One region of the Lysinibacillus sp. FSL M8-0355 genome, then DNA from elsewhere that is predicted to be linked to it. Evidence: predicted binding sites of a transcription regulator. Region 1 holds the regulator's gene; the other holds the start of a gene.
What was found. Region 1 encodes LexA, which represses DNA repair genes until DNA is damaged. Its sites were predicted from a motif close to CGAACATATGTTCG; they were not measured.
Positions count from the first base shown of each region.

Region 2: a site for LexA is predicted at 1,751-1,764, ahead of uvrB (excinuclease ABC subunit UvrB). Genes of this name have one in related genera too.

Region 1 is NZ_JBBPAI010000001.1:1,286,378-1,294,084, reverse strand. Features, by position in the region: gene tkt (transketolase) at 1-817, opposite strand, end outside; gene MKY46_RS06105 (DUF896 domain-containing protein) at 942-1,175, opposite strand; gene MKY46_RS06100 (GNAT family N-acetyltransferase) at 1,362-1,883, shown strand; gene def (peptide deformylase) at 2,679-3,254, shown strand; gene MKY46_RS06090 (YneB family resolvase-like protein) at 3,293-3,958, opposite strand; gene yneA (cell division suppressor protein YneA) at 3,955-4,269, opposite strand; gene lexA (transcriptional repressor LexA) at 4,436-5,053, shown strand; gene MKY46_RS06075 (gamma-glutamyl-gamma-aminobutyrate hydrolase family protein) at 5,164-5,886, opposite strand; gene MKY46_RS06070 (prepilin peptidase) at 5,920-6,672, opposite strand; gene MKY46_RS06065 (hypothetical protein) at 6,740-7,429, opposite strand; gene MKY46_RS06060 (PilN domain-containing protein) at 7,426-7,707, opposite strand, start outside.
Region 2 is NZ_JBBPAI010000001.1:755,223-762,929, forward strand. Features, by position in the region: one part of gene prfB (peptide chain release factor 2) at 1-373, shown strand, start outside; gene MKY46_RS03540 (competence protein ComK) at 415-924, opposite strand; gene MKY46_RS03545 (IDEAL domain-containing protein) at 1,151-1,399, shown strand; gene uvrB (excinuclease ABC subunit UvrB) at 1,838-3,817, shown strand; gene uvrA (excinuclease ABC subunit UvrA) at 3,825-6,692, shown strand; gene MKY46_RS03560 (DUF4097 family beta strand repeat-containing protein) at 6,781-7,707, shown strand, end outside.

The sequences.
Region 1 (7,707 bases):
CAACTTCATCTGTACCAAGTGGCGCACCATGTGAATCTGCTTTACCAGATTTATTTGGAGAACCAAAACCAATCACTGTTTTTACTTCAATTAATGTTGGTTTGCCAGTTGATTTTTTCGCTTCTTCAATTGTGGCATTAATGGCATCTACATCTGTACCATCAGCCACTTTTAAGTAATTCCAGCCATAAGATTCAAAGCGTTTTTGTACGTTTTCTGAGAATGACTTTTCTAAGTCACCGTCTAAAGAAATATCATTAGAATCGTAAAGTACGATTAATTTTTCAAGTTTTAAGTGACCAGCCAATGAAATAGCTTCAGCTGCTACACCTTCCATTAAGTCACCATCACCACAAAGGGCAAATGTGTAGTGGTCAACGATATCATGACCAGGTTTATTGTAAGTAGCCGCTAAATGACGCTCAGCCATTGCCATACCAACTGTCATAGCAATCCCTTGACCAAGCGGACCAGTTGTTGCCTCCACACCTACTGTATGACCGTATTCAGGATGTCCTGGTGTTAATGAATCCCATTGGCGGAAGTTTTGAATTTCTTCCATTGGTAAACCATAGCCTCCAAGATGAAGTAAGCTGTACAGAAGCATAGAACCATGACCAGCTGATAGTACAAAACGATCACGGTTATACCATTTTGGATTTGCTGGATTATGGCGTAATTGTTTTGTCCATAGCGTATAAGCCATTGGCGCCGCCCCCATTGGTAAACCTGGGTGACCAGAATTTGCTTTTTCGATAGCGTCGATTGACAAAGTTCGAATAGCATTAATTGCTAAAAGATCCGCGTGTTGAGTCATTATATTGTGACATCCTTTCTCGTCCTATATTGTTCTTTTACAGTTTAGTCAACATTGCTTTAGAAAACAATGCTTTTGTTATACTAATTGCGTTTTCATACATACTTTATTGAATTGTGTCACATTAATTTAGAAATTTATTTTTTTTAGCTTGTCTTACTTTCTCTGGTGTCACATCATTACCTTCTGCATCTACCACTTTTACATTTTCAATCGTATCTCGCATAGTCGCTCTAAACGTATCTAAGTACTCCTTGCGAAGCGCTGTTCGCTCCTTAGCCTCTGCTTCTGTTAATTGACCACTTTTGGCCTTAGCAGAAAGTTCATTAATTCGGTTAATTTTTTCCTTTGATAACATTGTTACACACCTTTCAATACCTAGCTTAATGACTTCAGTATGCAAAGTATAGCATGCTTTCCCTTAAAATGCAGTTATACCAACCCTTAATAACACTTCTTAGCCATAATTTACATGACTTCCAGATGTTAGTCGTGTATAACTAATAATAAAAGGAAAAAATTTATATTTATTGGAGGAAATTAAATGAACATCACAACACAGCGATTACTTATCCGAAAATTTGAAGCCCAAGATTGGCAGGCTGTTTATAGCTATATGTCTGATGAAACGGTGATGCATTATATGCCTGAAGGAGTTTTAACGGAAGAACAAGTCCAAAAATTTATAACAGAAAATAGCGCGGATCAAGCTAAGCATTTTGCCATTACTTTACGCGATCAACCAGAAGTTATTGGTCATTTAGTTTTTCATCGATGCTTTGGCGAACATACCTATGAAATTGGATGGGTATTGAATCCTGCTTATCAGCAACATGGCTATGCATCAGAAGCTGCTCAAGCCCTATTAGATTATGGATTTTCCAAATTGAAGCTTCATAGAATAATAGCAACATGCCAACCCGAAAATATAGCTTCTTACCGAGTGATGGAAAAGATCGGTATGCGGCGTGAAGGATTTTTTAAAAAATGTATACCGCATGGTGACAATTGGTGGGATGAATACTATTACGCAATCTTGCAGGAAGAATGGCATAAAATTCTATAAAATGACCAAATGTTGTTGAAAAAGATCATGTCAAAGGCAAAAAAAGCAACTTTGCAAGGTGAGGGGTTGATTTCCGTTCCGCCAGCGTCCTTTCCAGGGGACGTCCGCTGAGCCGCTTCACTCACTTCCGCTCGCTCCAGGGTCTCAGCTGTGACGCTAAATCCCCTAGGAGTGACGCTGGCTCCACTCCAATCAACCATTTGGCAAAAGTGCCTTTTCCTTCTCTTTCATACGAGCCGTCACGATCAAAATCGCTCATTATTTGTATTCTTAGAGGGAATAAGCTCTTATTTTCAATGTGGAGAAGTGATGCGTGACACCCTCCCCTCCAGAAAGAGTAGTGAATACTTTCACTTTATTTGCCTTTGCTCAAAAGAAACATTTTTATGGATTGGAGTGGAAGGCTACTTGAATCCCGTGGGATAGCGAGACAGACGAGCCCCTGCACGGAGCGACAGCGGAGGAAGCGGCTCGGCGCTCGCCCACAGGAAAGCAAGTAGCCTGCAACGGAAATCCATTTCTACCTTTCAATTGACTGTTTTGTTTTTCAACATTTGGTCATTCAGTAAAAAGAGTATAAAATAAATGGCTAACACTTCGGACAAAACGGAGGGATACACCTGAGGAGTATGATCAAAATGGTGAGAAACAAATTAGGGATAACCAAAGCTATACTTACGAAAGAATGCGGTGTTGTTAGACAGACAATTAATTGTATTGAAAATGATAAGTACGAGCCATTAGCTTTGAAGATGGCTAAAGTCCTCAATAGCCGTATTGATGAGGTGTTTATGTATGACTAAATTTCTTCCTGATTCGATCATTACCATGAAAGATTTTGTGAAAGAAGACTCGGTATTATTACGAAAACAAACCGAAGAAGTGACGACACCCTTAAACCAAGAGGATCGAAATACTTTATTAGCTATGCTGCAATATCTCAAAAACAGCCAAGATCCAACGCTAGCAAAAAAATATAAGCTTCGCCCTGGAACTGGGTTGTCTGCAAATCAAATAGGTGTAGACAAACGAATGTTTGCTGTACTATTTGATCATAATGAAATGGTGTTTATCAATCCCAAAATCATAAGTCATTCCCTCAATATGATTTATTTACCTGATGGAGAAGGCTGCCTGTCGGTTAATCGACCTGTCCATGGTTTTGTGCCAAGATACGAGCGTATTAAGGTCAGAGCATATGACATTGATGGTCAAGAATTCATCCTGCCGTTTCAGGGCTATGGGGCGATCGTTGTCCAACATGAAATCGATCATTTAAATGGCATAATGTTTTATGATCGAATAAATAAAGAGTATCCTTTTCAACTACCTACTAACATCATCATCGACAGTTTGGCTTCCTATCAATAGCATTTTTTACTGTGAATAAAAAAGATTAGCAGGCGATATTATTTGCCTGCTAATCTTTCTTGATGTTCTTGGAAGCGACGATGAACAGTCGCTTTACTTACTTCAAAGCCCAACCCTCGAAGCGTGATCGAAATTTCCTCAAAGGTAAATCCACGTTTGCGTAGCTTGACAATTTCATCTACAGGTAGATCCTTTCGCTCCTGCCCATAGGGATTCCCTCGGTTCGATAAATTATTTTCAGGACGATAGCCATTTTCTACAGCGCGTCGCATGCCTCGACGTATTTTAGCATTATGGATTCTTCGTTGATACTCCTCCACGATTGCTAAAATCTCAAGCAGCATCGTGTCCATTTCATTTAGTTGAACGGGTCCTGCATCGCGCATGGAAAAAACATCTGTTGCTGATTTTTGCAATAAATGCAACACAGCCATCCTTGCGTTCCCACGTCCTAATCGTGTTTCATCTTGTACAAAAAGGGCATTAATTCCCTTTTCTTTAATGAAATCAAGCATTTCAAGCAAGCCATCGCGTTCCACATCATAGCCGCTATGCTTATCCTTAAATACACCCTTTACCTCATAGCCTTGCTCTCTAGCGTAGCGCAGCAACTCTTCCTGTTGGCGCTCTAATGAGGAGCTTTGTGTTTCTTTTTCAGTACTTACACGGCAATAGACAACAGCCGACATTTGTTTATTCATCATTGTTCAGTTCTCGCAATTTCGATAGTATGGATGGGATTGGCTTGATCACCCAATACAGGAATAACTAGAGACTTTCCTGCCACAATTTTAATATCTGCTAATTCATTTTCTGTTTTGACCAGCTTAATCCAATCATCTGTACTCATCTTACCACGGTATTGCTCTGCTAACGACCACAAGCTATCCCCATGTTCAATTTGAATTTCTGCGTAGTTAACATCTCCTGGATCAGTGATGTAAAGGTATCCTGCAAATAATAGACAAGCTCCTAATAAAATGGAGATATGTGTATTTTTCTTTAACCATGTCATAGTTACAACCCCTTTTTTAGAATGTTTGTTCGGAATGTATGTTCTCATAATAAAGCGAACAAACGTTTTTGTCAAACACTTTTCGAACCTATGTTTGCATACATGTTCGCATTCTGTTATACTATCAAATAAGAAGAATGATATTAGAAAAAAGAGGTGAGCACTCATGAAAAAAGTTTCGAAAAGACAAGAGGACATTTTGGCTTTTATTAAAGAAGAGGTACGAGCTAAGGGATATCCACCATCAGTACGTGAAATCGGGGAAGCAGTCGGACTTGCTTCAAGTTCAACTGTTCATGGTCATTTAGCTCGATTAGAACAAAAGGGCTTTATTCGTCGAGATCCAACAAAGCCACGTGCAATTGAAATTTTAGAGCCTGAAGAGTCTATTCAAAAGCAGCAAGTCATTCATGTACCACTTGTGGGGAAGGTAACTGCTGGTTCCCCAATTACTGCTATTGAAAACATTGAAGAATATTTCCCATTACCAGATACGTATGGCACAAGCGAGGATCAGTTATTCATGCTAGAGATTATGGGGGAATCTATGATTGAAGCAGGAATTTTAGACGGCGATTTAGTTATTGTGAAGCAAAAGGCAACAGCTAATAACGGAGATATTGTTGTAGCCATGACAGCAGAGGATGAAGCAACGGTCAAACGTTTCTTCAAGGAAAAAAATCATTTCCGTTTACAGCCTGAAAACTCATCTATGGAGCCTATTATCGTCGATCAAGTTTCTATTTTAGGACAAGTTGTAGGACTATATCGTCGTGTACATTAATCATTTAAAGTAGGTTTTGAGGATTATGTGTTCCTTCTAAGAGCATGTATCCTCTTTTTTACGCAAAAAAAGAATCCATATATGGTTGGATTCTTTGTACAGTCCCCCTGCTACGCTTCCTTTTTGAATTTTAAGCTAGCTTCAACAAAGGCTGAAAATAATTTTTGTGCAGGCTCATCTCCTGCTATAGCTAGTTCCTCGGGATGCCACTGAACAGCCAAGCAAAATGGCAACTCTTCATGAACAACTGCTTCGATAATGCCATCACTCGATTTTGCTGCTACTTTTAATTTCTCTGCTAATACATTAACTGCCTGATGATGAAATGAATTTACCGCTATTTTCTCTTGTTGTAAAATGGTCGCTAATAAATTCTCCTCCATAATTTGTACATAATGAGTAGCTACAGCTCGAGCAGATTGCTGTACATGCTTGAGCAGCTTAGTACTAAAATGGTCACTATCAATATCCTGAAATAAAGTACCACCTAGTGCTACATTTAGTATTTGAATGCCTCGGCAAATACCCAAAATAGGCATCTTTCGTGTGAATGCCGCTTCAATTAATGCTAACTCTACCGTATCTCTTGCTGGATGAATTTTCCCTAGTTTTGGTGCAGGCTCTGCCCCATACAGAAATGGATGCACGTCATAGCCTCCAGATAACAATAAACCATCTGTAAGGGATAGAATTTGTGTGGCATCCTCCTCTACGCCAAGTGGAATAATAAGCGGAATCCCACCTGCATCAATGATACTTTTACTGTAAGCAGCATTTAATCGAGAGGATAAATCATCTTCCACAAAGGCTGTAATGCCAATAATCGGTTTCACTTGCTTCCCTCCATATGCTTGAAGATTGAACAATTACCAAAAACCTAAATACCAATCGATTAATGAATCCCCATAAAAATAGACAATGATAGCGGCTAATGCAATAGAAGGTCCAAAAGGAATAGGTGTTTTTCTCCCCTGCTTGTTCTTCGTTAACACGACAAGCCCGACAATCATGCCGATAACTGCAGCTATAAATAATGTTAACAGTGTATGCATTGTACCAAGAACAAGTCCAATTAAAAAGAATAATTTAATATCGCCTCCACCCATGCCCCCGTTTGATATCACAGCAATACTATATAATATGCCGAAACCAACGACTGCACCTACAGCACAGTCCCACCAGGGTGTTAATGGCGACAATACTCGTCCAATAATAAGGAAGGGTAAAAAGAATAAAAGCACCTTATTCGGAATCAGCATATAGGCTATATCAGAAACAACAATGATGACTAATAATGAAATAAAAAATAGGGCTACTATAAACTCTATGCTCCAACCAAGCTGCCAATATGCAAAGGCAAACAATAATCCTGTTAATAATTCCATTACTGGATAAATCCAAGCTATTTTATTACCACAGCTCCGACATTTCCCCCCAAAAAACACATAAGATAAAACTGGCACTAAATCAAGCGCCGTCAGTTGCCTTTGACATTTAGTACAATGTGAAGGAGGTTGTACAATCGACTCCTTCTGTGGCACACGTAAGCCCACCACATTATAAAAAGAGCCAAAGACAAGCCCAAATAAAAATAGAAAGATTGTATAAGCCATTTCCAATTTTCTGTCCTCCTAAACTAATAGGCGCCCATACAGATGCAGTATGGAACGCCTATCAATGCAATTATTACTCTCCTTCGTAATAGAACGTCGTCACCTGGACGGTAGCTTGTAAAGTAAGATCCGTATCTTTTTCTAATTGATCCTGCTCTCCAGGCAATTTGAATTCGATTGTATCAGTTTTCATCACACGCTGTAATTGTTCAATTTCCTGTAAAAAGCTCTCTAGAGAATTAAAATCAAGCGCCCCAACCTCTAATATAAAAGTAATCAACTTTAAATTCGATGGTAAGGAATCCTTTGAAATAGATGAAATCGGTGAACTCGTAATCTTGTTATCCTGCTCACCATTAACCTCTTCTTCAGCTTGCTCCAACAGATTAAGGTCTTGCGATACATCTGATTGCGAAACAGCCGCATCATCATTTTGAACTGTTAATGACTTTATGCGTGTTCCTGTCACTTCCTCAATCTCAGCTAAATCTAGTATGATCTTTTCAACAGCTCTTGTTGTAGGTAGCTTCTGTCTTAACGCTAAAACATTGATAGTCGGCTGACCCTGCTCCTTGTCTAATTGAGCTAATTTTTCTTTTACACTAGAAATCTCTTGCTGGAGTTGTGATACATGACTCTCTTTTGCTTCTACTTCATTTAATCTTGGTAATAATAAATAATAATAAAGCGCAAATAAAATAGAAACGATTAAAGTCAATAACAAGATAATAGATGAATTTTTACTACTCGTTAATTTATTCATGAGCGTCGTCCTCCAGCTAAATACATAAAGTCGATTGTCGCCGTAATGGACACTGAATAACGTGGTACTTCTTTAAATTTTTGTTCAGGCGTTAATTCCTTCTGTTCGCCAAGCTCTATATCGAAGTTTGACACTGTATTAATTTGTGCGTCTGTAAAAAAACTACTCATTAAAAGTCGCTCTACATATTTCGATATATCGGTCATCGTTTCAAAATCCACTTCAATAGTAACTGTATTTTCCCCAAAAACGTAGCTACGCAAGTATGTTTGAGTTGG
Region 2 (7,707 bases), 530 kb from region 1:
TCGTGCTACAGGTGCGGGTGGTCAGCATATTAATACGACAGATTCAGCAGTTCGTATTACACATATTCCGACTGGTACTGTTGTACAGTGTCAAGCAGAGCGTTCACAGATTAAAAACCGTGAAAAAGCGATGACGATGCTAAAAGGGAAATTATATCAATTAGAGTTAGATAAGCAGCAAGCGCAACTAGATGAAATACGTGGTGAGCAAAAGGAAATCGGCTGGGGCTCACAAATTCGTTCGTATGTATTTCACCCATACTCTATGGTGAAGGATCACCGTACGAATGAAGAAACAGGTAATGTTGGTGCAGTGATGGACGGCGATTTAGATCCGTTTATTAATGCCTATTTACGCTCGAAAATTGGCTAATACACAAATCCCCCAAGAGGTGTTCTTGGGGGATTTTCTAGTTAAAAGGGAGGGTGATATGGCGCATCTTGGCTAAGCTGCTTGCGCTCGTTCATGTAATATTTATAGAGCATTGATGCATTCAAAAACTGTTTACTAATCGAGGCATATTGAATAGGTAGTTCAATTGTTTTACCATTTTTTAATGTGACAACACACCCAGTCTGACTTGGTGTAATATTGATAATCGCGTGAAGTCCAATCCATATATTATGAATGGAGTTCGGGGAATAAGTTGGTAGAAAAATACAGGGATAGCCGTAGTCAAAGGCCACGACGATTGGTAGCTTATGTTGATTGCCAAAGAAACGTTTAGCCGATAGTTTGGCAGCTTCATAGGTTGAACCTAATGAGATACAAGATTTTCGAAGCACATGCATCGGTTTACGCGTGACGATCAGCTCATTGTGCTTATCGATAACATGAGTGAAAACCTTGGAGTTGTGCTGAATAGGTTGAAGCAAGTAAGTGTTGAATGAAATTAAGTAGCTATTGACAAAATTGCTAGTCATATAGAGAGAGCCTCCTTTTTCTGTTGATAACGGTAGTGTAGAACAAAATGAGAGTTTCAAAAAATAGACAAAGTAGCTGAAAACCCTTCAGAAAAGAATGAAATGCTTAGAGAATTCACTGCAAATGTCACGAGATTAATAGCTAATCCAAGTTATTTTCAATTCGTAAGCATTGCAATTTAATTTCAATTTTCATATAATTTAGAAAAGGATCGAGGTGAGATCGTTGGATAAATATTATTCGTACACAGATTTTCTAAAAGCCGTGGGTCAGTCGAAAAAAGTTGATGAGGCAGAGAAATTATTAAACGAGATTTATTTAGATTTATTTTTAAATCGTATCCAGCGTATGCATCGTCAAGAGCAGCTCATGGTTCTGATAGACAGAGTACTCGATGAAAAAGATGAAAACGCATTTTACCAATACGCAGCTGAACTACATTCCTTGCAGCAAACAGAGGATGAATCATACTAACGAACCCGCTCTCCATGTCTATTGGAGAGCGGGATTTTTTTGATTGAAGGAGGGCTGCTCGTTCAAAAAGTGAGAGTCTTCGCTTATAAAAGAGGGAGGGTTGCTCAGGAGTAAATCCGCTCTCAAAGCAAGAGCCCTAGCTCATAAAAGAATGCAACCCACGCCAAAAATCTGTTACCCCGCTCACAAAAGCAGAAGCCCTCTACCGAAAATATTATGACTTCTACTCAAGAATCGAAATCTATTGAATAGATTAAGCTTGAAAACGTGTTGAAGCGGCTATTATGAGAGTAATAAGTATTCTTCGCTTCACGGTTATTCATTTAAATTTTAGGGATAAAAAATTTTTTACAAACATTCGTTCGTTAAATGTTCGAAATTTTAATATTGCTATGCTAAAATATATGTACAAATTGGAAGGAAAGGACGGGGACATGTGTGCAAACATTTGATTTACAAGCGCCATATCAGCCTAACGGGGATCAGCCACAGGCAATTGCGGAATTAGTGGAGGGTGTGAAAGCGGGCAAGCGTCATCAAACATTACTTGGTGCTACGGGAACAGGTAAAACGTTTACCATTTCTAATGTCATCCAGCAAATTAAAAAACCAACACTCATTATGGCACATAATAAAACACTAGCTGGCCAGTTATATAGTGAGTTTAAAGAGTTCTTCCCGAATAACGCTGTTGAATATTTTGTCAGCTACTATGATTACTACCAACCAGAAGCCTATGTACCGCAGACAGATACCTATATAGAAAAAGATTCCAGCATTAACGATGAAATTGATAAGCTGCGTCACTCTGCTACTTCTGCATTATTTGAGCGTGATGATGTCATCATTATTGCATCTGTGTCCTGTATTTATGGTTTAGGTTCTCCTGAAGAATATCGAGAAATGGTTGTATCAATTCGCACAGGTATGGAAATTGAACGTAATCAGCTACTGCGCAAACTTGTAGATGTTCAATACGAGCGTAATGATGTCAGTTTTACTCGGGGAACATTTCGGGTACGTGGAGATGTAGTGGAAATTTTCCCAGCCTCACGTGACGAGCATTGTATTCGGGTGGAGTTTTTCGGTGATGAAATCGATCGTATTCGAGAGGTGGATGCCTTAACTGGAGAAATTTTATCGGATCGAGAGCATGTTGCTATATTCCCGGCATCCCACTTCGTTACACGAGAAGAGAAAATGCGAAAAGCGATTGAAAACATTGAAAAAGAATTAGAGGAACGTCTTGCGTTGCTACGTGCAGAGGATAAATTACTAGAGGCACAGCGCCTAGAGCAACGGACACGTTATGATTTAGAAATGATGCGTGAAATGGGCTTTTGCTCAGGGATTGAAAACTATTCACGCCATTTAACATTGCGTGGAGCAGGTGCCACTCCATATACATTGCTAGATTACTTTCCAGATGACTTTTTGCTTGTAGTAGATGAAAGTCACGTAACACTTCCTCAGGTTCGTGGTATGTACAATGGTGACCAAGCTCGTAAAGGTGTACTCGTAGAACATGGTTTCCGTTTGCCATCAGCACTTGATAACCGTCCACTACGTTTTGAAGAATACGAAAACCGAGTGCATCAGGCCATTTATGTATCAGCCACACCAGGCCCTTATGAGCTGGAGCATACGCCGGAAATGGTTGAGCAAATTATTCGACCTACTGGATTATTGGATCCGTTAATTGAAGTGCGACCTATTGAAGGGCAAATCGATAATTTAATTGATGAAATTCGAGATCGAATTGCCCAAAATGAACGGGTTTTAGTGACAACATTAACGAAGAAAATGTCAGAAGATTTAACGGCTTACTTGAAAGAAATGGGCTTAAAGGTCGAGTACCTACATTCCGAAATTAAAACGCTAGAACGTATTGAGATTATTCGTGAGCTACGTAAAGGAACGTACGATGTACTCATCGGTATTAATCTCTTGCGTGAAGGGCTCGATATTCCTGAGGTGTCACTTGTAGCGATTCTTGATGCTGATAAAGAAGGATTTTTACGTTCAGAACGTTCATTAATTCAAACGATTGGTCGTGCTGCACGTAATGCAAATGGTCATGTCATTATGTATGCGGACCATGTAACAGATTCGATGAAAAAGGCAATTGATGAAACACAACGTCGTCGTGCATTGCAAATGGCTTACAACGAGGAGCATGGCATAACGCCTCAAACCATTATCAAGAAAATCCCAGATGTAATTCGTGCGACACAAGTGGCAGAAGAAGAAGAATCCTATGTGACAAAGGCTACGAAAGGCAAAAAGCTGACAAAGGCGGAAAGAGAACAGCTTTTGGCTTCCTTAGAGGTCGAAATGAAGGAAGCAGCAAAAGCGCTTGATTTTGAACGTGCGGCTGAGTTGCGAGATACAATATTTGAATTGAAGGTAGAAGGGTGAATGACTTGTGAAAAATACTGAAATTGTCGTGCAAGGTGCACGTGCTCATAATTTAAAAAATATCAATGTCACAATTCCACGTGACCAATTAGTCGTATTAACAGGTTTATCAGGCTCAGGAAAATCTTCTCTAGCATTTGACACAATTTATGCGGAGGGCCAACGTCGTTATGTTGAGTCCCTTTCTGCCTATGCCCGTCAATTTTTAGGACAAATGGATAAGCCAGATGTCGATGCAATAGAAGGATTATCGCCTGCTATTTCCATTGACCAAAAAACAACGAGTCGTAATCCACGTTCTACGGTTGGTACGGTAACGGAAATCTATGATTACTTACGATTACTTTATGCACGCATTGGTAAACCGATCTGTCCAAATCATGGCATAGAAATCACTTCCCAAACGATTGAGCAGATGGTAGACCGTTTATTATCATATCCAGAAAGAACAAAAATGCAGCTTCTTGCGCCGATGGTTTCTGGACGCAAGGGAACCCATGTTAAACTGCTAGAGGATTTAAAAAAGCAAGGGTTTGTTCGTGTGCGAATTGATGGGGAATTACGGGATTTAGATGATGCGATTGATCTTGATAAAAATAAAAAGCACTCGATTGAAGTAGTAGTGGACCGTGTTGTTATGAAGGAAGGTATTGCCTCACGTTTGAGTGACTCCTTAGAAACAGCTTTACGTTTGGCTGATGGTCGTGTACTTGTTGATGTGATGGAGTATGAAGAATTATTATTTAGTGAACATCATGCTTGCCCGATATGTGGTTTTTCTATAGGCGAGCTAGAGCCTCGTATGTTTTCATTTAATAGCCCGTTTGGTGCTTGCACAAGCTGCGATGGCTTAGGCTCAACACAGGAAGTGGATTTAGATTTAGTCGTTCCAGATTGGGATCGTTCCTTGTTAGAGCATGCTATTGCTCCATGGGAACCGACTAGTTCACAGTACTATCCACAATTATTAAAAGCGGTGTGTGATCACTATGATATCCCAATGGACGTGCCTGTGAAGGATTTACCAAAGGAAAAGATGGATAAGGTTTTATATGGCTCAGGAAAAGACAAAATTCACTTCCATTATGAAAATGAGTTTGGCAATGTGCGAGACCAAATGATTGAATTTGAAGGTGTTGTGCGCAATGTGGAACGCCGTTTTAAAGAAACAACATCCGATTATGTTCGTGAGCAAATGGAAAAATATATGGCACAGCAGCCATGTCCGTCCTGTAAAGGTTATCGTTTAAAGCCTGAGACGTTAGCTGTGAAAGTAGCAGATAAGCATATTGGTGAAGTCACACAATATTCGATTCAGGAAGCGGACACATTTTTCAAAGAGTTGGATTTAAGTGAAAAGGATATGCAAATTGCTCGACTGGTTTTACGAGAAATTGAAGAACGATTGGGCTTCCTTGTCAACGTAGGTTTAGATTATTTGACATTGAGTCGTGCAGCAGGGACATTATCAGGCGGAGAGGCGCAACGTATTCGGCTCGCTACACAAATCGGCTCACGTTTAACAGGAGTTCTCTATATTTTAGATGAGCCTTCGATTGGTTTGCATCAACGTGATAATGATCGTTTAATTAACACGCTGCAAAATATGCGTGATATCGGCAATACGTTAATTGTGGTAGAGCATGATGAAGATACGATGTTGGCAGCCGATTATCTTATTGATGTGGGACCTGGAGCAGGTGTTCATGGCGGTCAAATTGTGGCAGCAGGCACACCACAGGAAGTTATGAAGAATGAAAACTCTCTAACAGGGCAATATTTAAGTGGTAAAAAATTCATTCCATTACCAGTGGAAAGACGTCAACCAAATGGTCGTAAGCTGTCTATTAAAGGCGCTAAGGAAAATAATTTACGTAACGTCAAAGTGGATGTGCCACTGGGTTTATTTGTAGCAGTGACAGGTGTGTCAGGCTCTGGGAAATCGACACTGATAAATGAAATTTTATATAAATCATTGGCACAGAAGCTGAATCGTTCAAAGGTTAAGCCTGGAGAACATAAAGAAGTGACGGGCCTAGATGAGCTTGAAAAAGTAATCGATATTGACCAATCACCAATTGGTCGTACGCCTCGTTCAAACCCAGCAACGTATACAGGTGTCTTTGATGATATTCGTGATGTTTTTGCGGCAACAAATGAAGCAAAGGTACGAGGCTATAAAAAAGGTCGCTTTAGCTTTAATGTGAAAGGTGGACGCTGTGAAGCATGTCGAGGAGATGGCATTATTAAAATCGAAATGCACTTCCTTCCAGATGTTTATGTTCCATGTGAGGTATGTCATGGCAAACGTTATAATCGTGAAACACTTGAAGTGAAGTATAAAGATAAGAGTATTGCAGATATTCTTGATATGACGATTGAAAATGCAGTAGTGTTCTTCGAAAATATTCCTAAAATCCAGCGTAAACTACAAACAATTGTCGATGTGGGCTTGGGCTATATGAAATTGGGACAACCAGCTACCACTTTATCGGGTGGTGAGGCACAGCGCGTAAAGCTAGCCTCTGAGTTACACCGACGATCTACAGGGAAATCCTTCTATATTTTGGATGAGCCAACGACAGGTTTACATGCCGATGATATTGCTCGATTGCTCGTCGTGTTGCAGCGGCTTGTTGAAAATGGGGACTCTGTATTAGTCATTGAGCATAATTTAGACGTTATTAAAACCGCTGATTATATCATCGACTTAGGGCCAGAAGGTGGAGATAAAGGTGGCACTATCGTTGCGACAGGTACACCAGAAGAGGTAGTAAAAGTCGCTGGCTCTTACACAGGGAAATACTTAAAACCTATCCTGGAACGTGATCGTCTGCGAATGGATGCATTGCTAGTAGAAGCGTCTCAATCTTAACAGACCCAATTTATTCAATTTTGCAGTGAAACTTTTCATATGATGAATCGTATAAATAGTATAACGAACTGAGGGAGGCTATTTATTTATGCAAAATGAACGTCAACGAATTTTAGAACTTGTAGAAAAAGGAACGATTTCGGCACAAGAGGCGATTACATTACTAGAAGCATTAGAGCAACCTGGCAAGTCTACTCAAAATGTTATGGATGATGTGTCAAAAGAGGCGCAATCCTTTTCAACTGAAAAAGAAGAGTCACTATTTGAAGAAAAATCAAAAGATGGTGACAAGAAAAAAGATGATTTTATGAAATATTTCCAAGATGAAATGCAAGATTTTCGTAAGGATTTAACGCAAATCGGTTCTCTTTTTATGGATATGATGAATACCGCTGTTAAAAAGGTAAAGGAATTTGATGTAGCATCTCCATTTGGAGATAAAATTGAATTTACACATACAGAAGAAGTGGCAGCTGCTAACGTAGACAATGTTATTGTTGAATTGCCAAATGGTAATTTCTCATTGGAAGCAAGTGAAGGAGATACGATTCAGGTAGTTTGTAAGGTGAAAGCACCGCTGATGAATGAGAGCGAGGAAGAAACACGCAATCACTTTTTAGAGCAATTTGTTGTAAAAGAGGATGAGCGTTCACTTCGCATTTTAAGCCAATTAAAGCTTGTTCAAGTCAATGTAAAGGTGCAAGTACCTAAGGATAAACTTGAAAAATTATCTGTTCGTCTCATGAATGGTAGTGCGTCACTACAGGATATAGAATTTGAAGAATTAAAAGTTAAAACATTGAACGGAGCTATTAAAGGCACTAAGTTTAATTTTGGAAAAGCGGAAGTGGACTCTTCTAATGGTTCCATTGAATTAACGAATGTTCGTGGTAAGGATTTAGAGGCTGAAACGTTGAATGGACGTGTTTATTTAGATGGTGCTTTGGATGAGGTAGAGGCGAAGTCTGTCAATGGACATGTAGTGGTAACAACTTGTTCCACAAATTCATCTAAA